Hydrogenovibrio crunogenus: one gene and its partner. Each later gene encodes a partner of the first gene's protein in a complex. Links are inferred from orthologs where the notes say so. Each region holds a gene or a part of one and is shown in the gene's direction. Other genes may lie near its edges.

Region 1 (6,464 bases):
TGCCCGTCATCAAAATGCAGCTTGATGGCATAGTTGCCGACAGGGGTGATGGCCTCGATATTGACAGCACGTTTGCCCACTTGCAGCACTTCCTGCCCGGGCGCATGCCCGGTCACTTCGGCTGATTGTGAGTAAACACGCAGATACTCACACGGCAAATCAAACGTTTCGCCGGTATCAAACGTCACCACTAGCTGACGTGATGCTTGTTTGAGCTTGATATCAGTCGGTTGTGGAGTTGGTGCCATAAAGTCCTCGATGTTTTACAGGATGTATTGTGAGAGATCTTGATCTTGCGATAGCTCTCCCAAACGATCATTCACAAATGCTTCATCGATGATGACGGTTTCCTGACCGAAATCCGGTGCATTGAAAGACACTTCTTCCAGCAAATGCTCCATAACCGTATGTAGGCGTCGTGCACCGATGTTTTCGGTGGTCTCATTCACGTGGTAAGCAATTTCCGCCAAACGTTTGATGCCATCGCCGCTGAATTCGATTTTGACCCCTTCGGTTTTCAACAGCTCAATCGCTTGCGTGGTTAAAGCCGCTTTAGGTTCGGTCAAGATGCGGATAAAGTCTTCCACTTCCAACGATTTCAGCTCCACGCGAATCGGTAAACGCCCTTGTAATTCCGGAATCAAGTCCGATGGCTTCGCTAAATGGAAGGCACCGGATGCCACAAACAGAATGTGGTCGGTTTTGATCATGCCATATTTGGTCGAAACGGTCGACCCTTCAATCAAGGGTAACAAGTCCCGTTGAACGCCTTCACGAGAGACATCGCCGCCGCCCGACCCTTCTTGGCGTTTCGCGACCTTGTCGATTTCATCAATGAAGACGATCCCATTCTGCTCAACGTTTTCAATCGCTTTGGTTTTCAAGTCTTCCTGATCAATGATGCGTTGTGCTTCCTCTTCGGTGAGCAATTTCATCGCCTGCTTGATGGGTAATTTACGCTTGTTCTTTTTGCCTTGGTTTAACCCTTGGAACATGTCTTGAAGTTGGTTGGTCATTTCTTCCATACCCGGCGCGCCCATGATTTCTACATGAGCGGGAGCCGCATTCAAATCGATTTCGATTTCTTTGTCGTCTAATTCCCCTTCGCGCAGGCGCTTGCGGAATTTCTGGCGCGTTTCAGACATATGTTCATAGCTGTCTTCTTCCCGGCCACGAGCAGGCGGCAAAAGCACATCCAGGATTTTTTCTTCCGCTAGATCCTGAGCTTTGCTTTTGACGCCTTTCATCGCTTGTTCGCGTTGCATCTTAATGGCGTTTTCCACTAAGTCTTTAATGATTGAGTCCACTTCCCGGCCGACATAACCGACTTCGGTGTACTTGGTCGCTTCGACTTTAATGAAAGGAGCGTTCGCTAATTTAGCTAAACGGCGCGCAATTTCGGTTTTCCCAACCCCGGTCGGGCCAATCATCAGAATATTTTTCGGGGTAACTTCTTGACGAAGCTCTTCAGGCAGTTGCATTCTGCGCCAACGGTTACGTAAAGCAATGGCAACGGATTTTTTCGCTTCTGCCTGACCAACGATATAGCTATCCAATTCGTGAACAATTTCCTTGGGTGTCATCATTTTGAGCGGGTTTCCTTCAATTCTGAGTTTTCGATTTTCGTGTAATTCGTTTATTATAAAGGAATTACTGTAATGAATGATATAAGGCACAGCAAAACACCATGACAAACTTATTAAAATTTTCCAAAATGCAGGGTCTGGGCAATGACTTTATGGTGATTGACGCCACGCAAGAAACGATTACGCTCTCAACAGAAGAAATTCGTTTCTGGGCGAACCGCTATTTTGGCGTGGGGTTTGATCAGTTGCTCATGGTGGAAAATTCGGCACAGGTCGATGTGGATTTTCGTTATCGTATTTTCAATGCCGATGGTTCGGAGGTTCAACAGTGCGGCAACGGCGCGCGTTGTTTTGCCAAGTTTGTGTATGACCAAGGCTTAACCGATAAAACCGAGATACGAGTGGAAACGGCGTCAGGCATTATTGTGCTGTACATTACCGAACAAGGTTGGGTGCGCGTAAATATGGGCGCGCCGAACTTTTTACCGCAAGCCTTGCCATTTGATATGCCGTTGGAATCGGAACAATATGAATTGGATGTGGACGGAGAACGTTTTGAAATTGGTGCCGTGTCGATGGGGAACCCCCATGCGGTATTACGGGTGGCCGATTTAGGTGCCGCGCCTGTCGCCGAAGTGGGTGAAAAAATTGAATCGCACCGGTTGTTCCCGGAAAGAGTGAATGTGGGATTTGCTGAAACATCGGATCGTCAACATATCAAATTACGCGTTTATGAACGCGGTGCGGCAGAAACGTTAGCCTGCGGCACCGGAGCCTGTGCGGCCATGGTGGTGTTAAGAAACCTCGGAGAGGTGGACGATGTGGTGACGGTTTCGTTGCCTGGTGGTGATTTAGAGATTGAATGGAATGGTGATAAAAGTAGCCCGGTTTGGATGACTGGCCCCGCCGTCCATGTGTTTGATGGGGAAATTGCAAGAGGAGTACCTGCTTAGTGTCTAGCTTGATTAATGATATTCATGCCGAAGATGTGGCGAACTATTTGAACCGAAACCGTGAATTCTTTCATGTGTTTCCGAATTTGTTGAATGAGTTGAGTATTCCGCATCCGAAAAGTGGCCATGAGGTTTCTTTATTGGAACGTCAGGTGTTTCAGTTAAGAGAGCAGCGAGACAGCCTGCAAGTTGAAGTGGACACACTGAAAGACATTGCCGGTGAAAACGGTGCCTTGTTGCATAAGGTGTATGATCTATCGTATGCCTTACTGGCGGCAGAGTCAGAGCAGGACGCCGTCAACGTGGTTTATGATGTGATGCACGAAGTCTTTACTGTTGAAGAAGTGACTATTATTTCTTGGGATGTCCCGAAAACATCGGTTCATGGCGTAAATCAGCTAGGGATTTCCCAGGCCTGGTCAAAAAGCTTAAAAGAAACCTTACAGCCGGGTAAACCGGTTTGTGGCTTGTTGGAAGACAGTTGGCAGAAAGGGTTATTTCATACGGATCAAGCCATGCAGTCCGTTTGCGTGATTCCCTTGGGGCAGCAACGAGTGTGGGGTGCTTTGGCGCTGGGGGCGACCACGGATCGTTTTAGCCCAGAGTTAGGCACTTACTTTTTAAAAGTGATGGGGCAGATGATCACGGCGCGATTGCAACGCCTGTTTTAAAGCTTATAAAAAGACGATCATCTGGTTTCCGGATTGATTGAGCCTAAGCCGTTAAGCGGTGCGACCTTTTCGACGCGTGACCAGCATTGCAAAAGCCGCGCCCGTGATGAACATCAATAAAGAATAAGTCACCGCGGGAATCATCATGGTGCTGTTGCCGATTAAAGTGCCGGCCACCACCAATGCCAAGGTTCCATTCTGAATCCCGACTTCAAAACCGATGGAGGTGGATTGCGCTTCCGACAATTTAGCCCACTTCGCAAGATAGACCCCTAATATCAAGACCGCAATATTCAAGACCAAAGTCGCTAACCCCGCTTGCATAAAAAAGTTCATCATATTGTCGGCATTTTTCAATACAATCAAAGCAATGATGAAGAATAAAAAGACCACCGAGAACCACTTTAAAACGTGTTCGATTTTAGCGGCGATCTGAGACCAACGCGCCAACACCAGCATGCCAAGTGCGACTGGAATCACGGTAATCACTAACAGTTGTATGATGGTTTTGACAATCGGCAAACTGAACTCAGTGGCGTTGCCCATGAAATAAGTCATACTCAATGCTGTGATGATTGGAATGCTGAAAGGGGCAATGAGACTGACCACGGCGGTCAAACTGATTGAAAGTGATACATCGCCTTTCGATAAATAGGTGAACATGTTCGAAGTCGCGCCGCCGGGTGCCAAAGCGATGATCATTAACCCCACTGCAATTTCCGGTGGCAGTTTGAATGCCAAGGCAATGAAGAAAGCCACCAATGGCAATAGCAGCATTTGCCCAATCAGACCAATTCCCATTGCTTTGGGGGAGGCCAATACATTTTTGAAATCAGCAGGTCGAAGAGATAAGCCCATTCCAAACATAATCAAGAAAAGGGCCAAAGGTAGAATCACTTGGGTCAGTAAGTCAGCAGTCATTATTTTAAAATCTTAAAGTAGTTAAAAAGTGTTCGTATTTTACCGAATTTTTTAATCAAAGAACTGGGTAAAGCTCTCAACCGGCTCTCTTTCGGTTCGGTATTGATTGACGGGGTGGTTGTTGTCTTCATAACCAATGGCCATGCCGCCGACCAGAATTTTATCGTCAGGCACTTTCAGTGTTTGTCGAACGATGTCTGGGTATTCGCCTAATGCGCCTTGTGGACAGGTGGCGAGTCCTTGTTCAGAAGCGAGCAACATAATGTTTTGCAAAAACATGCCATAGTCCAGATAAGAGCCGGTTTCAAGCACATTATCCATCCAGAAAAAGAGAGCCACTGGCGCATCAAATGCTCGGTAATTGGCAGCCCATTGTTTTTTCTGTTTATCTTTATCTTCCCTGGCGATGTTCAGCGCGCCATAGAGCTGCTTCCCGGTCTCGACTCGGCGTTGTTTATAAGGCGGCACCCAAGTTTTCGGGTAGTATTGGTACTGCATCTCTCCGCGCTGACCAGCATTAAATTGTGCCAGCATTTTAGCTTCCAACATCTGCTTGGTCTGACCGGATACCACGGAAACCTGCCAAGGTTGCGTGTTGACACCGGAAGGTGCGCGGCGAGCTAACTCCAAAATTTGATAAATTTGTTTTTCATCGACGGCCTTGTCTAGAAAGGCACGGGCAGAATGTCGAGCTTTAATGGCTTCAGATACTGTTTGTGTCATAATTTTCTCGCATAAAGGGGCCCAATTTTATTTAAAATAAGGCCTTAACTCAGATCAGAGGTCATCATTTTGAGTGATTATCAACGCTTTATCAAGCAATTAAAGCTAGAAAACAAGTCCGAGCATACGATATCAAACTATCAGCGGGATTTGATGGGTTTACTGGTGTTTTATTTAGGGGAATTCCTTGAACGTCCATTAGACGAAAAAGCTCTTAAAAGTGACCAGGCCTGGGCGTTTTTAGATCAATTTGATGATTGGCAAGCGATTCAGCTGCCGGTGTTGCAAGCCTTTATTGCGTCTCGTATGCAACAGGGCATTGCCGCCCGTAGCATTGCTCGACAATTATCGGCTATTCGAGCCTTCTACGCTTTTTTGATTGAGCAAGGTAGAGCCTTACACAACCCGGCAAAAGGACTGAAAGCGCCTAAACAACCCAAAGCGCTGCCTAAAAGTTTGGATGTGGATTTGACACGACAGCTCTTGGAACAACCATTGAAAACCTGGCAGGACGTGCGTGACCAAGCCATTTTTGAAATTTTGTATTCCGGTGGTTTGCGAGTCTCCGAACTGGTGGAGTTGGACTTGTCTCCTGGATTGGATGGCTTGGCTTCAGGTTGGGTTCGGGTGCTCGGGAAAGGGCAGAAAGAACGAGATGCCCCTGTCGGACAACCGGCACAAAAGGCACTGCATCGTTGGCTTGAGATTCGATCTGACTATGCCAAGCCAGGAGAACAAGCCGTTTTCGTTAACCGATTTGGGAAGCGGCTAGGGGTCAGGAGTATTCAAACACAGCTGGATAAAAGAACCTTGCAAGCAGGGCTGCCCACCAAAATGTCGCCTCATAGATTGCGGCACGCCTGTGCAACGCATGTGTTAGAATCTAGCGGAGATTTAAGGGCGGTACAAGAGATGCTAGGCCATGCCAATCTGTCGACCACACAGATTTATACCAAGCTGGATCTGCAACATTTAGCCACGGTGTATGACAAAGCGCATCCCAGAGCAAAGAAAAAGCCTTAGAAAATCTGAGTACACAGCAATCAATTAGCAAATGGAAAGAGATAACTCATGAGCGAACAAACCTTTCACGGAACCACAATTTTATGCGCCAAACGAAATGGCGAAATGGTCATCGGCGGCGATGGTCAAGTCACGTTGGGACACGTTGTGATGAAAGGCAATGCCCGTAAAGTCCGCCGACTTTATAATGGTAAAATCCTTGCGGGCTTTGCCGGTGCAACTGCGGATGCCTTTACGTTGTTTGAACGTTTCGAAGGTAAGCTGCAAACGCACAATGGACAATTGATGCGTGCCGCAGTTGAAATGGCGAAAGACTGGCGTACCGATCGTGCTTTACGAAAGCTGGAAGCCATGATGCTGGTTGCTGATGCCGACAATATGTTATTGATTTCAGGGACGGGTGATGTCATTGAACCGGCACATGATTTTATTTCGATTGGTTCTGGTGGCAGCTATGCGCATTCAGCCGCGCAAGCCTTGATGGATAATACAGACTTATCGGCCAAAGACGTGGTGGAAAAAGCGTTGAATATTGCAGCTGATTTATGTATCTACACCAACCATAATTTAACCATTGAAAGCTTGAA
Region 2 (16,460 bases), 660 kb from region 1 along the record:
TCGTGAAAACATTTATCGATAAAGTTCAAGAAAGAGCTATCGGTCAAGAGGTGTCCACCAGCTTAAACCCTGGTCAGGCCTTTATTAAGATTGTTCGTGAACAATTGACTGACGTCATGGGGCAGGAAGCCGAACCGCTGAACTTTAATGTGGAACCCCCCGCCATTATTATGGTTGCCGGGTTGCAAGGGGCGGGTAAAACCACCTCGGTCGGTAAGCTGGCGCGTTGGTTAAAGGAACGTGAAAAGAAAAAAGTCATGGTGGTTTCCGCAGACGTTTATCGTCCAGCGGCAATCAAGCAGTTGGAGACGCTCGCTGAGCAAGTCGATGTGAGTTTTTTCCCTTCGTCTGCCGATGAAGATCCTGTCGATATTGCCAAAAAAGCTCATGCAGAAGCGAAGAAACAGTTTGTCGATGTATTGATCCTTGATACGGCAGGGCGTTTGCATATCGATGAAGACATGATGCAAGAAGTACAACGCTTGCATACAGCAATCAAACCGGTTGAAACGTTGTTTGTGGTCGATGCCATGACTGGGCAGGATGCCGCTAACACGGCCAAAGCGTTTAATGATGCATTGCCTTTGACAGGGGTGGTCCTGACTAAAACGGACGGGGATGCGCGAGGCGGTGCGGCATTATCCATCCGTGAAATTACCGGTAAGCCAATTAAATTTATCGGGGCAGGTGAAAAAACCGAAGCTTTAGAATCGTTCCATCCGGACCGTATGGCGGGTCGCATTTTAGGAATGGGCGACGTCCTGAGCTTGATTGAAGATGCCGAAAGTAAAATCGATCAAAAGAAAGCGCAGAAATTTGCCAAGAAAATGCAAAAATCCGGTCAGTTTGACCTGGAAGATTTTCTCGAGCAGCTTCAGCAAATCAACAGCATGGGTGGTGTCGGTGGCTTGATGGGTAAAATGCCAGGCATGGGGCAAATGAAAGGCCAGATCAATAACGAGGCCGTTGAGAAAGACTTTAAACGCCTCGAAGCGATCATCTACTCGATGACACGTCAGGAAAGAGCGCACCCGGCCATCATTAAAGGCTCTCGTAAAAAACGTATCGCCAATGGGTCTGGTACGTCTGTGCAAGATATTAACAAGCTGATGAAACAGTTTACTCAAATGCAGAAGATGATGAAGAAAGTTTCGAAAGGCGGTATGAAAAACATGATGCGCGGGATGGCTGGGAAAATGCCTCCCGGAATGGGCGGTATGTTGCCACCCGGAATGCGTTAAGGGTTTCATTCGTTCAAAAAACCACCAGGCCTGGTGGTTTTTTTGTATTCAGTCTCTGAAAGACAAGCTTGGCCATTGGCGTTCTTTTGCCACTTGGGTGAGATACTCATCGGCATCAACGATAATCGGGTGGTCGACAATTTCCAGTAATGGAATATCGTTACGGGAATCGGAGTAAAAATAACTGCCTTCCAGGCTCTGGTTATGTTCTGTTAGCCAGTCATTGAGTCGTGTGACTTTCCCTTCTTGAAAAGAGGGCACGCCAGCCACTTCACCTGTGAACTTGTTATCAACAATTTCGGGTTCGGTGCCAATAAGCTCCGTAATACCATACAGCTCACCAATTGGACGGGTCACAAAGCTGTTCGTTGCCGTCACGATCAAAAGTTGGTCGCCTTTGCTGCGATGTTCATCTACTAATGCCTGCGCTTTGTCCTGATAAATGGGACGAATATAGTTTTGCATAAACTCTTCGTGCCAAGCATTTAATGTTTCCATGCTGTGTTTTGTTAAAGGCGCTAAGGAAAAACGTTGGAATTTGTAGATGTCTAGACAACCATTTTTATAGTCGGTGTAAAACTGTTCATTGGTTTTTTCATAAACGTCCGGATCAACCACGCCTTTTTCAACCAGAAACTTTCCCCAAAGGTAGTCACTGTCACCATGAATTAAAGTGTTATCAAGATCAAATATTGCTAAAGCCATAAGGTTTCTTTTTAAAATTGGTTAAGGTGGAATGAATTTAATGTGCGGTATTTTACCTGATGAAAATCGGTCTGTTCAGAAAATAGTGTTGCGATGTGGTTTGAACGTGGTATTTTAAAAGGCATCTTTAAGAATAACGTGCGTTTTGAGTAAAAACGACGCACTTTCTTTGTGTTTAAGCGTTATGGTTAGAAAAAAATCACGAATAATGATAAAAGAGATTGAAAAAAAAGGTCTTTTCTTGCAATAATTATACGTATTGAATATTAAAGAATAACAAGAATAAAAGGGTCATATGTGATTGATGCAGATGGGTATCGCCCCAATGTAGGTATCATTATTGTAAATAAGGAAGGTAAGCTGTTTTGGGGAAAACGCCTGTATCAAGATGCCTGGCAATTTCCTCAGGGGGGCGTTCGTGAGAATGAAACGCCGCAACAAGCCGTTTTTCGTGAGTTGAAAGAAGAAGTGGGGTTGGAGCCTTCAGATGTCAGGGTCTTAGGTCGTACCAAGGATTGGCTCACTTATGATTTACCAAAACACCTGATTCGACACTACAGCCAACCGGTCTGTATTGGTCAGAAGCAGATTTGGTTTCTGCTGGGCATGTTAAGTGATGATGAAAAAATTAATTTAAATACCCATGAAACCCCAGAGTTTGAAGGGTGGAGTTGGGTGGATTATTGGGTGCCGGTTCAAAATGTGGTGGAATTTAAACAATCGGTTTATCATCAAGCCCTGACGGAACTTGAAACGCATTTACATAAATTCTGGACGAAAGAACACGTTGGGTAGTTTTTAGTTAAACTTTCCTGTCTCATTAAATGAGATGATATTCACGTTAAAACGAAGGTAACTTATTAAAATTCATCCAAGTTTTAATAAGTTACCTTTTTATATCCTTCCCTTATCCTCTTTTCAAACTGTTTTTATTTGATTGTAACAACTTCGATTTGTACAAAAATGCAGGGAAAAGCCGCTATCTTAGTTATGCAAAATAGGTAAAAAATGTTATTATGCCTGCGCATTTACATGAACTAGAATGGCTGATGCATTGTCTTATTTATGCCTTTCAAGATGTTCATACGTTTTGGAAATACTAAGTAGCTGGAAACCAAAACGGTTTTGTTGGCGGTAGAAGTAAGAACTACATTCTACTGAATGGCTTTAGGAAAACCCAGCCCCTGAAGCAGGTTTGAACCAACCAAAGAGGTTAAATTTTATGAACGATAAGTTCGTTGATCAGGATCCACAAGAAACACAAGAGTGGATTGACGCATTAGAAGCCGTTGTCTCCTTTGAAGGATCTGACAAGGCTCAACATATCATTGGCACTTTGATCGAGAAAGCGCGTGTTCATGGTATCGACATCCCTTATTCGGCAAATACGCCTTACATCAATACCATTGCCCCAGAAGAACAAGATAACTATCCAGGTGACGTAGGCATCGAGCGCAAAATGCGTGCGTTGTTACGCTGGAATGCCATGGCAATGGTTTCAAGAGCAAACAAATACACCAGTGTCGGTGGTCACATCGCTTCGTACGCTTCCAGCTGTACTTTATATGAAGTTGGGATGAACCACTTCTTTAAAGGACCAAAGCATGAGCAAGGTGCGGATATGGTTTTCTTCCAAGGACACACTGCCCCAGGGATGTATGCACGCTCTTATATGGAAGGTCGTTTAGAAGCGGATCAACTGAGAAACTATCGTCAAGAAGTCGATGGTAATGGCCTATCGTCTTATCCTCATCCATGGTTGATGTCAGATTACTGGCAGTTCCCAACAGTTTCAATGGGCTTGGGGCCTTTAATGGCAATTTACCAAGCGCGTTTCATGAAATACATGCAAGCACGTGGTTTAGCAGAAACTCAAGGGCGTAAGGTTTGGGCCTTCTTGGGTGACGGTGAGATGGATGAACCGGAATCACGTGGTGCTTTACAGCTTGCCAAGCGTGAAAACCTAGACAACTTAATTTTTGTAATCAACTGTAACCTACAACGTCTGGATGGCCCGGTTCGAGGGAATGACAAAATCATTCAAGAACTGGAAGGGGTTTTCCGTGGTGCCGGTTGGAACGTTATCAAAGTCATTTGGGGGTCAGGCTGGGATCGTCTGCTTTCAAAAGACGTCACCGGTAAGCTGATCGAGCGTATGGGTGAAGTGGTTGATGGTGAGTACCAGGCTTATAAAGCAAAAGATGGTGCTTTCGTCCGTGAACACTTCTTCGGTAAATACCCGGAAACAGCCGAGCTGGTTAAAGACATGACGGATGATGAAATTTTCCGTCTAACCCGTGGGGGTCATTCACCGCGTAAGATTTACAACGCTTATAAGCGTGCGACCGAATCACAAGGTAAACCGACTGTTATCCTAGCCAAAACCGTTAAAGGGTATGGAATGGGACAGTATGGTGAAGCCGCGAACACGGCGCATCAGCAGAAGAAACTGGATCTGGAAGGGATGAAATATTTCCGTGATCGTTTCTCTGTACCAATTTCAAATGAAGAACTGGAAAAAGACATTCCGTTCCATCGTCCGGATGAAGATTCCGATGTTCTGAAATACATGAAAGAGCGCCGTGAAGCATTGGGTGGCGATTTACCAAGTCGTCAAGATACGGCAGAGCCACTTCCTGTTCCAGACCTGTCTGTTTTCAAAATGTTAACAGAAGGCACGGAAGACCGTGAAATGTCTACGACTATGGCGTTCGTCCGTATCATCTCAATCTTGTTAAGAGATAAGAAGATTGGGCCACGTTGTGTCCCGATTATTCCAGATGAAGCGCGTACTTTCGGGATGGAAGGATTGTTCCGTCAAGTCGGTATCTACGATCCGGCCGGTCAGCTCTATGAGCCAATGGATTCAGACCAATTGATGTGGTACAAAGAATCTGCCAACGGTCAAGTTTTCCAAGAAGGGATCAACGAAGCCGGTGCCATGTCTAACTGGATCGCAGCAGCGACTGCTTATGCGAACTATGGCGTGAGCATGATTCCTTTCTATATCTACTATTCTATGTTCGGTTATCAGCGTATTGGTGACTTGGCATGGGCCGCAGGGGATTCTCGTGCCCGTGGTTTCCTAATGGGTGGAACAGCAGGTCGTACCACACTAGAAGGTGAAGGGCTACAGCATCAGGACGGTCATAACTTGATTCAATTCGATCATGTACCGAACTGTTTGTCTTACGATCCAACCTTCGCTTATGAAATGGCCGTCATCATCCGTGATGGGATTAAACGTATGTTCAACGAAAAAGAAGACGTTTACTACTACATTACGTGTATGAATGAAAACTACTCGCACCCTGCGATGCCGGAAGGCTCGGAAGAAGGCATTCTAAAAGGTCTTTATTCCTTCAAGAAGTCTGAAGCGAAACATAAAAACAAAGTTCAGTTGATGGGGTCCGGTACGATTTTCCGTGAAGTGATCGCCGCAGCTGACATGCTAGAAAACGAGTGGGATGTTGCCGCAGATATCTGGGCAGCACCAAGTTTCAACCTGTTACGTCGTGACGGAATTGAAACAACACGCTGGAATAGCATGCACCCAACTGAAAAGCCAAAAGTTTCTTATTGTGAAGCCACATTATCGGGTGCGAAAGGCCCGTTTATTGCGGCAACGGATTATATCCGCGATTACCCTAACCGTATTCGTGAATATGTTCCGGGTGAGTTCTATGTGTTAGGAACGGATGGTTTCGGGCGTTCTGATACGCGTGAACAACTTCGTAAGTTCTTTGAAGTGAATCGCTACTACGTAGTAGTGGAATCACTCAAAGCCTTGGCAGATGCCGGTAGCATCAAGCCAGAAGTGGTTCAGAAAGCAATTGAAAAATACGGGATTGATAGCGAAAAAACCTATCCCGTTCATGCTTAATAGAAACGTCTAACCAGACATCGCTGTTAGTGACCTAGCAGCGAAAGAATTCATATTTGGCTTGATTGATTCGTTTAAACCCAATCAAGCTGAATACTAAGAAGGAATTAAATGAAATGGCTACACAGCAAATTAATATCCCGGATATCGGCGATTTTGATTCAGTAGAAGTTATTGAAGTTTTAGTCGCCGAAGGAGATGAGGTCGCTGTTGATGATTCTTTACTCACGTTAGAATCAGATAAAGCAACGATGGAAATCCCTGCGCCTTACGCCGGAAAAATCACCAAAGTCACTGTTTCAGTCGGCGATAAAGTCGCGGAAGGCGATGCGGTTTTCGAAATTGAAGTGTCTGAAGCGGCTGCTTCCCCTGAAAAGGCTGAGCAAAAAGCCGAAGAAAAGCCAGCTCCAGCAAAAGCACCTGAAGCCCCTAAAGAAGCGCCTAAGCCAGCAGCAGAATCTGCCCCGGCACCAACGCCTTCTCCAACTGCACAAGCGTTAACCAAACCTGTCAATGCACAGTCTATGGGCGCAGCCTCTCATGCCTCTCCATCGGTCAGAGCCTTCGCGCGTAAATTGGGTGTCGACATCAATACCGTGTCTGGAACAGGTCCTAAAGGGCGTATCCAGCAATCTGATATTGAAGCCATGATTAAATCAGTCATGCAAGGCGGTGCGGGCGCAGGTCAAGCACAAGGCGGCATGGGCATTCCATCTGTACCGGAAATCGACTTCAGTCAGTTCGGTGAAACTGAGACCGAAGAGTTGGGACGTATCAAGAAAATCTCTGGTAAGTTCCTACAAACAAGCTGGTTGAATGTCCCGCATGTCACGCAGTTTGACGAATGCGACATCACTGAAATGGACGCCTTCCGTAAGAGCATGAAAGCGAAAGCGGAAAAAGAAGGCGTGAAATTAACGCCACTGGTCTTCGTGATGAAAGCCGTGGTCAAAGCGTTGCAAGACTTTCCAAGTTTCAACAGCTCTTTATCGCCAGACGGTCAGTCTTTGATTAAAAAGCATTACTACAACATCGGTGTGGCGGTTGATACACCAAATGGGTTGGTCGTACCGGTTCTACGTGATGTCGATAAAAAAGGCATTTATGAGCTGTCTCGTGAGCTGATGGAAATTTCCGGCAAAGCACGTGACGGTAAATTGTCGCCAAAAGATATGTCCGGCGGCACCTTTACCATCTCCAGCTTAGGCGGTATCGGCGGCACGCAGTTTACGCCAATCGTCAACGCTCCGGAAGTCGCTATCATGGGGCTTTCAAAAGCGAAAATGCAACCGGTCTGGAACGGGTCTGAATTTGAACCGCGTTTGGTGATGCCGTTCAGTGTGTCTTACGATCACCGTGTGGTCGATGGTGCGGAAGGCGTTCGCTTTACCACGACGGTGGGTCAGTATTTAACTGATTTACGCCAATTGATTCTGTAATCGGAGAAGTGTATGAGTAAGATTGTTGACATCCTGATTCCAGATATCGGTGACTTCGCAGAAGTCGATGTCATTGAAGTATTAGTGTCTGCTGGCGAAGAAGTTATTCAAGACGACTCTTTGTTAACCCTAGAGTCAGATAAAGCCACCATGGAAATCCCTGCGCCTTACGCAGGTCGCGTGGTGGAAATGAACATTGATGTGGGTGACAAGGTTAAAGAAGGCTCGGTCGTGGGTAAAATCGAAATTGCCGACGTGGAAACCGTTTCTTCTAATGTAGAAGAAAGTGTGACCCCAGAACCTGAAAAAACACCAGAAACACCAGCGCCACAAGCCGTTTCTGCGGCAGACTTGCCCGATGCGGATATGCAATGTGAAGTGTTGGTATTAGGCTCTGGCCCGGGTGGTTACACCGCCGCATTCCGCGCCGCTGATCTAGGCAAAAAAGTCGTGATGATCGAACGTTACGAGTCCATCGGTGGGGTGTGCTTGAATGTGGGTTGTATTCCATCTAAAGCGTTATTACACATGTCCGTCGTTTTAAACGAAACCCGTGAAATGGGCGAGCATGGTATTGAATTCGCCGAGCCGAAAATCGACACCAACAAAATGCGTGACTATAAAGATTCCGTCATCGGTAAACTGACTGGCGGCTTATCAGGTCTGGCTAAAGCACGAAATGTGGACGTGGTACAAGGCTACGGAAAATTCAGCTCAGCCAATACGGTCACGGTTGATTTGGCAGACGGTGGCACCAAAACCATCGCATTTGAAAACGCCATCATCGCGGCCGGATCGCGTGTAGTGAAGCTTCCATTCATTCCGCATGACGATCCACGTGTCATGGATTCTACCGATGCATTGGAACTGGAAGAAGTGCCAAACCGCATGTTGGTGATCGGTGGCGGGATCATCGGTCTGGAAATGGCGCAAGTGTATGATTCATTAGGGTCAAATATCACCGTGGTGGAATTGGGTGACACCATTATTCCTGGTGCGGATAAAGACATCTCTAAGCCATTGCTGAGAAGAATCAAAAAGAAATACGAAAACATTTACTTGAAATCAAAAGTCACCAATGTCGAAGCCAAGGAAGAAGGTTTGGTGGTGACGTTTGAAGGTAAAGACTGCCCGGAAACAGATACGTTTGATCGTATCTTGGTTGCGGTGGGTCGTGCACCAAACGGTCAGTTGATTGATGCGGATAAAGCCGGTGTGGCCGTGAACGACTGGGGCTTCATTGAAGTGGATGAGCGTCAAAAAACCAATGTCGATCACATCTATGCGATTGGTGACATTGTTGGTCAACCAATGCTAGCTCACAAAGCCGTGCATGAAGGGAAAGTGGCGGCTGAAGTCATTAACGGCATGCCAAGCGCGTTTACGCCAATGGGCATTCCATCCGTGGCCTATACCGACCCAGAAGTCGCTTGGGCGGGTAAAACCGAAGACGAGCTTAAAGCCGAAGGCATTGAATACGAAAAAGGTGCCTTCCCATGGGCAGCCTCAGGTCGTAGCTTAAGCTTAGGACGAGACGAAGGGCTAACCAAAGCCTTATTCTGTGCCGAAACGCATCGTTTACTCGGTTGCGGTATTGTCGGGCCTAACGCCGGTGAGCTGGTGGCAGAAGCCATGCTCGCCATTGAGATGGGGGCCGATATGCAAGACATCGGTTTGACTATCCATCCACATCCAACGCTGTCAGAAACGCTTTGTTTCGCAGCGGAGATGGCGGAAGGAACGATTACTGATTTGATGCCACTTAAAAAGAAAAAATAGCCAGGCCTGGTTGTTTTTCAGATTAAAAAGCCCGCTTTATGCGGGTTTTTTATTGGTTTAAATACGTATTTTATGTATGATGTTATTCAATTGTGCTGGAAAATTAAAGAGTTGAATGCATTTGTGCTAAAGATCTAATAAACGTGGTTTAGTCGCTATGATTTATGCCTTGTAAAATAGATTAAGCGATTGAATTATATAATAATAGCATGTGGTTGTATAAAATTAATCTACTAAAATTATTATCTTAAAATGTCAACTTTATAATTTATTTCCGTACGTAAATATATACAGGTTAGGATGTCTAATTATAGTTAGGTTGCGTGAAACAATATGGAAAATATTATTTATCAGACTCTAGTAACTATATTGATCGCAGCATTCACAGGCTATGTAACATTTAGAGTGCAAGAGCGTCGTCTTAAACAAGAATTGAAAACTGAATTTATGGCTGAAAAAGTAGCTAAAAAACTACTAAGTGAAGAAAAATGGAAGAAACGCTCTTTTTCCGAAATTAAAAAAAGGTTGGGTGGTTTTGAAGATGACGAATTACGAAAAGTCCTTGTTCGTTCTGGCGCGGTTCGCTTTGAAAGAAATAATGGCACTGAAGAGCTTTGGGGTCTTATTTCTAAAAACAAAGATGAACTGTAAAAAAACAACCTCACAATACACTCAACCCGACCGCGCTAACGCGCGACCGGCTAGCTTAAACGTTAGGATTTTTGAAATATGAGTATCACTTTTAGACATTCAGCAGGGTTTGGTAAAAGAATTGAATACTGGGTTGCAGGCTTAATGCTCAAAGAAGGCATAGATGTTTATATGCCACTAATCGATGACAATGGAATTGATGCTGTAGTCAGACGTGAAGATGGCACTTTTGTAGAAGTACAAATTAAAGCACGTTCAAAAGATGTTGTTATGGGTGATGCGGCACTTTTTGCTGCTCTCTCACATGAATATCGAGGAAACTATTTCTTTATTTTCTATTCTGAACGTTTAGATACGTTTTGGATTATGAGTTCTCAAGAATTTATAGAAGAATCAGTTCAAAATAAATCTGGCAAAAATACTGGAAAACGTTCTATTTGGTTCAATGGCAAACGAAAAAATAAAGAAACAGGTGAATACACTGAGCATTGCCATGAACGGTTTAAAAAATATATTGCTAATAATTTTCAAAGGCTTGCAAAAGCTTAACAATATGCTCAACCGGACCTGTTAACATGTGTCCGGTTAGCTTAAACGTTATAATACCTAAGTCAGATTATGGATACAAACCAAGCAGCAAAATATTTATCTGAGATTGATGAACTTGACCAATGGTCTAAGAAGTCAGTTCATATTGAAGTTATAAATAAAAGAGAAGCTTTTAACTTAGCTGAGCCACTCTGGCTTGAACGCATGTATCGAGAAGGCAAATTATTTGTACATCCCAATATTGCAAAACAGCTTAAAAACCAATCGTGGATTGCTAACGACCTTCAAAAAAGAATGATTTGGGCAAGTGTAATTGCATCCGCCGAAGGTCCAGATAGTAAAGCTAGGTTCGTCGATATCAAAAAGAAATTACTAAAAAAATATGGTCGAGAATGGTGGGAAGATGTATACCAAAGAAAAAATAACGCTTGGGCGGCAAAATCTAGAATAGAGAAAAAAAGGGCGTCAAATGGCCCTGCCGTTACAACATTAATAAATAATACGCATTTATTTGCTGGTGCGGCGTCTTCCGAAACAATTGAAGCCCTTAAAATGATTCCAGAAACATGATAAAACGTATAACAAAACACTCAAGCCGACTGCGCTAACGCGCAGCTGGTTAGCTTAAACGTTAGGTCTCGATTTCAATTAAGTTCTCTAAAAATTAAACACAAAGTTTTTATAAAAAAATGCAAACAATTAATCAGAAATTAGAGTGTTTAAGAAGAGTTATTAACAACTCAAAAGAGCATGTTAAAGCAGGTGATAAAACTAGAATTTATTCACAATACATTAGATATGCTTTAGATGAGTTCAAGGAAATAAATTTTTGTACATCAATCAAAGCTAATGGTTTAAAAAGAAAAGAGGTCACTCATGAACACGTTGTTCCACATTTCTTCATCATGAACAAACTCTTAAACTTGGATTCACTGACAGATCAAAATATTCTTGCTGTTTTGAATAAGTTTTACATTATTTGTCAAATTACTAAAGATGAAGATAAATATCTAAACGCAGCAGGCTTGAGATCGAAAATGCCAGATGGTTGGAATGAAAAAACGGATAGCGTTTTTGCTAGGTATGAAAATGTAGGAATCGAAATTTTAAATGATACCAATAAAAACACCTAACACAATGTCAACTCGACCGCGCTAACGCGCGGCTGGTTAACTTAAACGTTGGATGTAAAACTATATGAACGAAAGCATTTTCACAGATTATGCGGTAGTTGCAGTTGGCAGTACCGAGCAAGAAAAATTTCCTTTAATCTTGGTTTTTGGCAGGGAAAACAATGGAAAGGCGCAAATTATTCCAGGCATAAGCATCTATGATGAAGCCATCTCATCAGGTTCTACATTTTGGAATCGAACATATGGTTTCGTTCAGAGGCTAACTACGTGGAAAGGGCAATTTCGTCAGAGTTGCGTTAATGTTGGCATGTCTCCAATTGTTTTTACAAATGCATTATCAAAACCGATTCCGAATGCTCAACAAAACAAGGATGCGCTCAGGGTTACTATACAAGAGAATGATATCATGTCGCATATAAATGGAATATTCGACTTAAAATTAATAAGTAGGGTCGGCGCCGTGATTTTTTCAACAGGTAATAGTTCCGTTTACGAACTTTCGAGATATGAGGTAATAAAAAATTGTTTGGCAAGAAGCATCCCCTTTATTGAAATGCCATACTTTGCAACACAAGGACGTAAAAACGAAGAACTTGATCAAGCAATTAATGATGAAAATGCGGCTATAATAAAAAATATCATCAATGAATTCAAAACATACACACAAAAAGTCGTTCCAGCCGACGCCGGAAAGCGGCACGGCTGAATTTTAACGTTAGATATCAAATTATGGAATATATCAAACAAAAAGAAATGCCTGACATTGAGGCTGAAAAAGCATATGAGCAAGGCTTCTATATAGAAGCAATTCAGATTTTACATGGGTTTATGGAAAACCAAGCTCAATCATTACTTACCCTTGTAGGTTGTGTTCACTTTGACTCTAAGCAAGACGAAGTATATGACTTGAGTGACACATTAGGTTTTAATGCTGTTTTAAAGGTATTATTTATTTTAAATCAAATATCTAAAGAACAATTTGATAAATTTAACAAATTAAATTCCCTTAGAAACAAAATCGTCCATCAACTATATAAAGAACCATACGACAAAATATATGAAGGTGTGCCTAAGCATGAATATGATCATGTATTTCATGGCATGCTTGAAGAACTTTATGTTTTAACAAGAAAATGTGAAGAGGTAGTTGGTTAAACATATAACAAGTGTATAAACCAGATCAATAAGGCCTTCGTGGAAAGGGGACGCTACCCTTAAATGCTACTGAATAATGCATCTGTATACCAAAGGTAAAAATGCTTAATAAATACTTATTTCACTACGTTAACTTATGAATCCAGAGAACTTAAAGAAACTCGTGACAGTCACGATGCCTTACGGCAAATACAAGGGGCGAATTATTGCTGATTTGCCAGGCAATTACCTTAATTGGTTTGCGCGTGAGGGCTTTCCACCGGGTAATTTAGGGCAGTTATTGGCTCTAATGCACGAGTTAGATCACAATGGTTTAAAGCATCTTCTTGATCCGTTAAGAAAATAGACTTTTAATTAGAAAACGGGACGTTACCCCTTTGTTTTTCCCTTTTTTTTCTTTTCATGATAGTTAGGAGATACTACATGCCTGTAGAGGTTGAAATAGCCAAAACAGAAAAACAGTTTGAAGCAGGCTCTCAGCTATTTCGAGCTTATGCAAAATATTTAGGTCTTGATCTTGAGTTTCAGGGATTTTCTGATGAACTGAGGTCACTATCGAAGATGTATGGTGAACCTAAAGGCGCTCTCTTGTTGGCAAAACTAGAAGGCGCTTATGTTGGCGCGGTTGGTCTTAGAGAGCTTGAACCGGGTATCGCTGAGATGAAACGAATGTATGTTTTATCAAACTGTCATGGTATGGGTATAGGCAAAGCACTGACAAAGGCGTTTTTATGTCAGGCAAGAGAAATGGGGTATTGTTCTATACGGTTAGACAGTATTAGAGCGCTTGATAAAGCGTTACAGTTGTATCAATGGTATGGCTTTAAGGAAATAGAGCCTTACCGATTTAATCCTCACCCCGAAGCTGTTTTTATGGAATATAAAATTACTTAACAAACCACTATTTTTGAATATTAAAAAGCTCGCTTATGCGGGTTTTTTTGTATCCGAATTCTGGGAATGATTATTTTGATTAGCTATTTTTATCAAGTATGATTATTGTGAGTTAGTGAAAAAACTAAATAAACAAGAAGGAACTCAATGCGTCGGTTAATTGGTAGGGTGTTAGCAATCCCCGTTTTTGTGATAATTGTCAGCTTGATGTTAAACGCCATTTTGGCCGTTTTATTAGCGTTGACCTATTCGTCATTAACGGAAGAAAAAGTTATTGCAACGATCACCTTTGATGCCGTAGACAATAAAAAGGATGTTTACATCGCGCATCTTTATAAGCCTGATGGTTTTAAAATGGGCGACTATAAAATATATGGTGACCAATGGAGAATGGATGCTGGCTTCATTAAGATGGAATATTGGGCCAATGTGTTTGGCGTGGATTCAAGATATATTTTAAATAGGTTTGAAGGTCGATATAACGACATCGAAAAACAAAACATCCATAAGCACAAAGCCTATCAATTGGAAAGTGATGCATTGATTAATACGTTTAGTTTTTTGGTGGATACGACATACGGCACCTCTGTGTATAAAGAAATCAAAACCGATACGGTATACACGGTGTTAAAAACCCAAACAGGCCTCATGGTGAGAATGAAACAGATAGCGCCGACATCCGAAAGAGGGCTGTTAAACACCGTGATGTCTTGGATTGGCTGATGAATAGAAGGCTGAGCGAATAATTGGACCAAACAAAAAAAACAGCCAGGCCTGGTCAATTTAACGCCCCTCAACGCACTTCATTAACCCGCTTAGTATTTTTTTAGCGGGTTTTTTATTAAGTTTCTATTAATAAATTTAATTAAAACAATATCTTATAAACGTGATAATTGAATTATTACTCTGAAAAATAATGTTAGTATAAAAGCGGCAATTAAGGAGTAATTATGATTAATCCTTCGGAAGTGAAAGATCGTGCTGCGGGTGCGATTATGGGGGCTTTTATCGGCGATGCCCTTGCAGTTGGCCCTCATTGGTATTACGACCTGACGGAACTGCGTAGAGACTATGGTGATTGGATAGATGAATACACCGATCCAAAACCGGGTCGATATCATGATGGCTTGAAAGCAGGTCAACTTTCTCAGGCAGGGTTCATCTTGGAACTTATGCTGCATTCTCTGGTCGAAAACAAAGGCTACGATGAGAAAGATTTTTGCCGCCGAATGGATGAGGAACTTTTTCCTCTGCTTGATGGTACGCCCATAAGCGGACCGGGGAACTATACCAGCCAATCCATTCGCGATGCGTGGCGCAAACGGGTTCAGCAAAACTTACCCTGGGGTCAAACGGGCGGGCATGCGGACACAACCGAAGCGATTGAGCGCACCCTTGCTATTGCGGTTCGTTATGCATTTCAGCCTGACAAACTGGCCGCGGCTATTACCCAAAATGCTATTTTGACACAGGAGGATGAGACGGTCGTCTCCATGACGGTTGCCTTTGGCGCTGTATTAGGGCTTGTTGTTGAAGGGAACCGCTTGGATGCGGATATTTCTGCAAAATTGATGAAGCGGGTGAAAAGCGGTGCGTTGCCTTTTCATGCCGTCACGAATGATGATTTGCAACCTCCGCAAAAAGGGGACCCTGATCCGCCACGCGCTGGGCGTTTTGCTTCGCCTGATGCATTACTTTCACCTTCTTATATGGCGGCGGCGGCCTTTGATTCGGATATTCGAATTGATCCGCCTTGGAAAGTCTCTATCGTTTATGGGATGCCATGCGCCATTTACCATCAACTGCCTGCCGCTTATTATCTATCTGCTTTATTTCATAATGACTTTGAGTCAGCCGTGCTGCATGCCGTTAACGGCGGTGGTCAAAATCAGGCACGGGCAATATTGACCGCAACGCTTACAGGTGCCCAAGTCGGTTTGAGTGGTATCCCTAAGCGATTTCTTGACGGGCTCAATAACGCAGATGAATTGACCCAGTTAGCTGAAAAATTGGCTTCTGATATCGAGCCAATCTAAGCTTAACAAAGCTGGATACGTTAACGTTAATGCTATTTTTAGAGGGATTTTTTAAGATAAAGTGACCTTTTTTAAGGATGGTTGACATACGTAATATAGCTCATTTAACATGGCTGTAAGCGTTTGTATTGTGGTTCTTACCGAAACTAGGGAGAAGGAATATGACGAAAGTTCTTGTTTTGTACTACAGCATGTATGGTCACGTTGAAACGATGGCTAAAGCAGTTGCTGAGGGCGCAGGTAGCGTTGAGGGTGTGGCAGTGACGATTAAGCGTGTGCCTGAGTTAATGACGGATGAGCAAGCGCAAAAGGCTGGCGTTAAACTTGATCAATCAGCACCAATCGCAACACCGAGCGAGTTAGCCGATTATGATGCCATCATATTTGGTACCCCGACGCGCTTTGGCAATATGTGTGCGCAGATGCGAAATTTCCTAGATCAGACAGGGGGACTTTGGGCAGGTGGAAAATTGATAAACAAGGTCGGTAGCGTATTCACCTCCACCGGGACACAGCATGGCGGTCAAGAAACGACCATCACGTCGTTTCACACAAATCTGTTTCATTACGGCATGATCGTTGTCGGCGTTCCTTATTCTTGTCAGGAAATGACTAATATGAGTGAAATAACCGGTGGCACACCTTATGGGGCGAGCACTTTAGCTGGAGGTGACGGTAGCCGACAACCTTCAGAAAATGAAATTAAGATTGCCAAGTGTCAAGGTGTCCATGTAGCGGAAGTCGCGAAGAAACAATCCGCTTCATAAATACAATCATTCGAACAATTAGCCGTGGGGCTTCGGTTTTTTTTTGAGATGTAGGAAAAGGTCACGTTCTTTTTTCAATAAAACATGACAGGCTGGCATTGATTATCAATGAGCGTTTATTGAGTGTGTCAATAAACGCTTTAAGTTGAACCCGTTTTTACAGCGGTAAAATCAACACCTTATCTTCATTAAAGAGCGGAATCAGTAAGCGGTTACGTTTTGTGTCGA

What was found.
Region 2: the proteins of dapF (region 1) and GHNINEIG_RS05285 are in contact, whole or in part, in a solved structure (PDB 5YGU), measured with the Escherichia coli proteins. The link is inferred for Hydrogenovibrio crunogenus from one-to-one orthologs.

Annotation. Positions count from the first base shown.
Region 1 is NZ_CP032096.1:436,376-442,839, forward strand. What follows is about bases 794-3,613. They hold dapF (diaminopimelate epimerase), read left to right. Parts: upstream 794-1,687; coding sequence 1,688-2,539; downstream 2,540-3,613. Other genes in these bases: hslU (ATP-dependent protease ATPase subunit HslU), read right to left, coding at 794-1,586; GHNINEIG_RS02040 (DUF484 family protein), read left to right, coding at 2,539-3,210; GHNINEIG_RS02045 (bile acid:sodium symporter family protein), read right to left, coding at 3,262-3,613. In the rest of the region: GHNINEIG_RS02025 (gamma-butyrobetaine hydroxylase-like domain-containing protein), read right to left, coding at 1-248; more of hslU, read right to left, coding at 264-793; more of GHNINEIG_RS02045, read right to left, coding at 3,614-4,131; GHNINEIG_RS02050 (nitroreductase), read right to left, coding at 4,183-4,854; GHNINEIG_RS02055 (tyrosine recombinase XerC), read left to right, coding at 4,924-5,877; ATP-dependent protease subunit HslV, read left to right, coding at 5,926-6,464. UniProt on the Escherichia coli protein: Involved in the succinylase branch of the L-lysine biosynthesis and in the biosynthesis of the pentapeptide incorporated in the peptidoglycan moiety. Catalyzes the stereoinversion of LL-2,6-diaminopimelate (L,L-DAP) to meso-diaminopimelate (meso-DAP).
Region 2 is NZ_CP032096.1:1,095,071-1,111,530, forward strand. Bases 1,209-3,992 are described here. They hold GHNINEIG_RS05285 (RNA pyrophosphohydrolase), read left to right. Parts: upstream 1,209-2,243; coding sequence 2,244-2,741; downstream 2,742-3,992. Other genes in these bases: ffh (signal recognition particle protein), read left to right, coding at 1,209-1,241; GHNINEIG_RS05280 (histidinol-phosphatase), read right to left, coding at 1,290-1,946; aceE (pyruvate dehydrogenase (acetyl-transferring), homodimeric type), read left to right, coding at 3,169-3,992. In the rest of the region: more of ffh, read left to right, coding at 1-1,208; more of aceE, read left to right, coding at 3,993-5,829; aceF (dihydrolipoyllysine-residue acetyltransferase), read left to right, coding at 5,946-7,268; lpdA (dihydrolipoyl dehydrogenase), read left to right, coding at 7,281-9,047; GHNINEIG_RS05305 (hypothetical protein), read left to right, coding at 9,381-9,698; GHNINEIG_RS05310 (hypothetical protein), read left to right, coding at 9,777-10,247; GHNINEIG_RS05315 (hypothetical protein), read left to right, coding at 10,317-10,817; GHNINEIG_RS05320 (hypothetical protein), read left to right, coding at 10,937-11,380; GHNINEIG_RS05325 (hypothetical protein), read left to right, coding at 11,445-12,086; GHNINEIG_RS05330 (hypothetical protein), read left to right, coding at 12,110-12,535; GHNINEIG_RS05335 (DUF3820 family protein), read left to right, coding at 12,672-12,881; GHNINEIG_RS05340 (GNAT family N-acetyltransferase), read left to right, coding at 12,959-13,429; GHNINEIG_RS05345 (hypothetical protein), read left to right, coding at 13,577-14,152; GHNINEIG_RS05350 (ADP-ribosylglycohydrolase family protein), read left to right, coding at 14,380-15,465; wrbA (NAD(P)H:quinone oxidoreductase), read left to right, coding at 15,627-16,232; GHNINEIG_RS05360 (NHL repeat-containing protein), read right to left, coding at 16,390-16,460. UniProt on the Escherichia coli protein: Master regulator of 5'-end-dependent mRNA decay.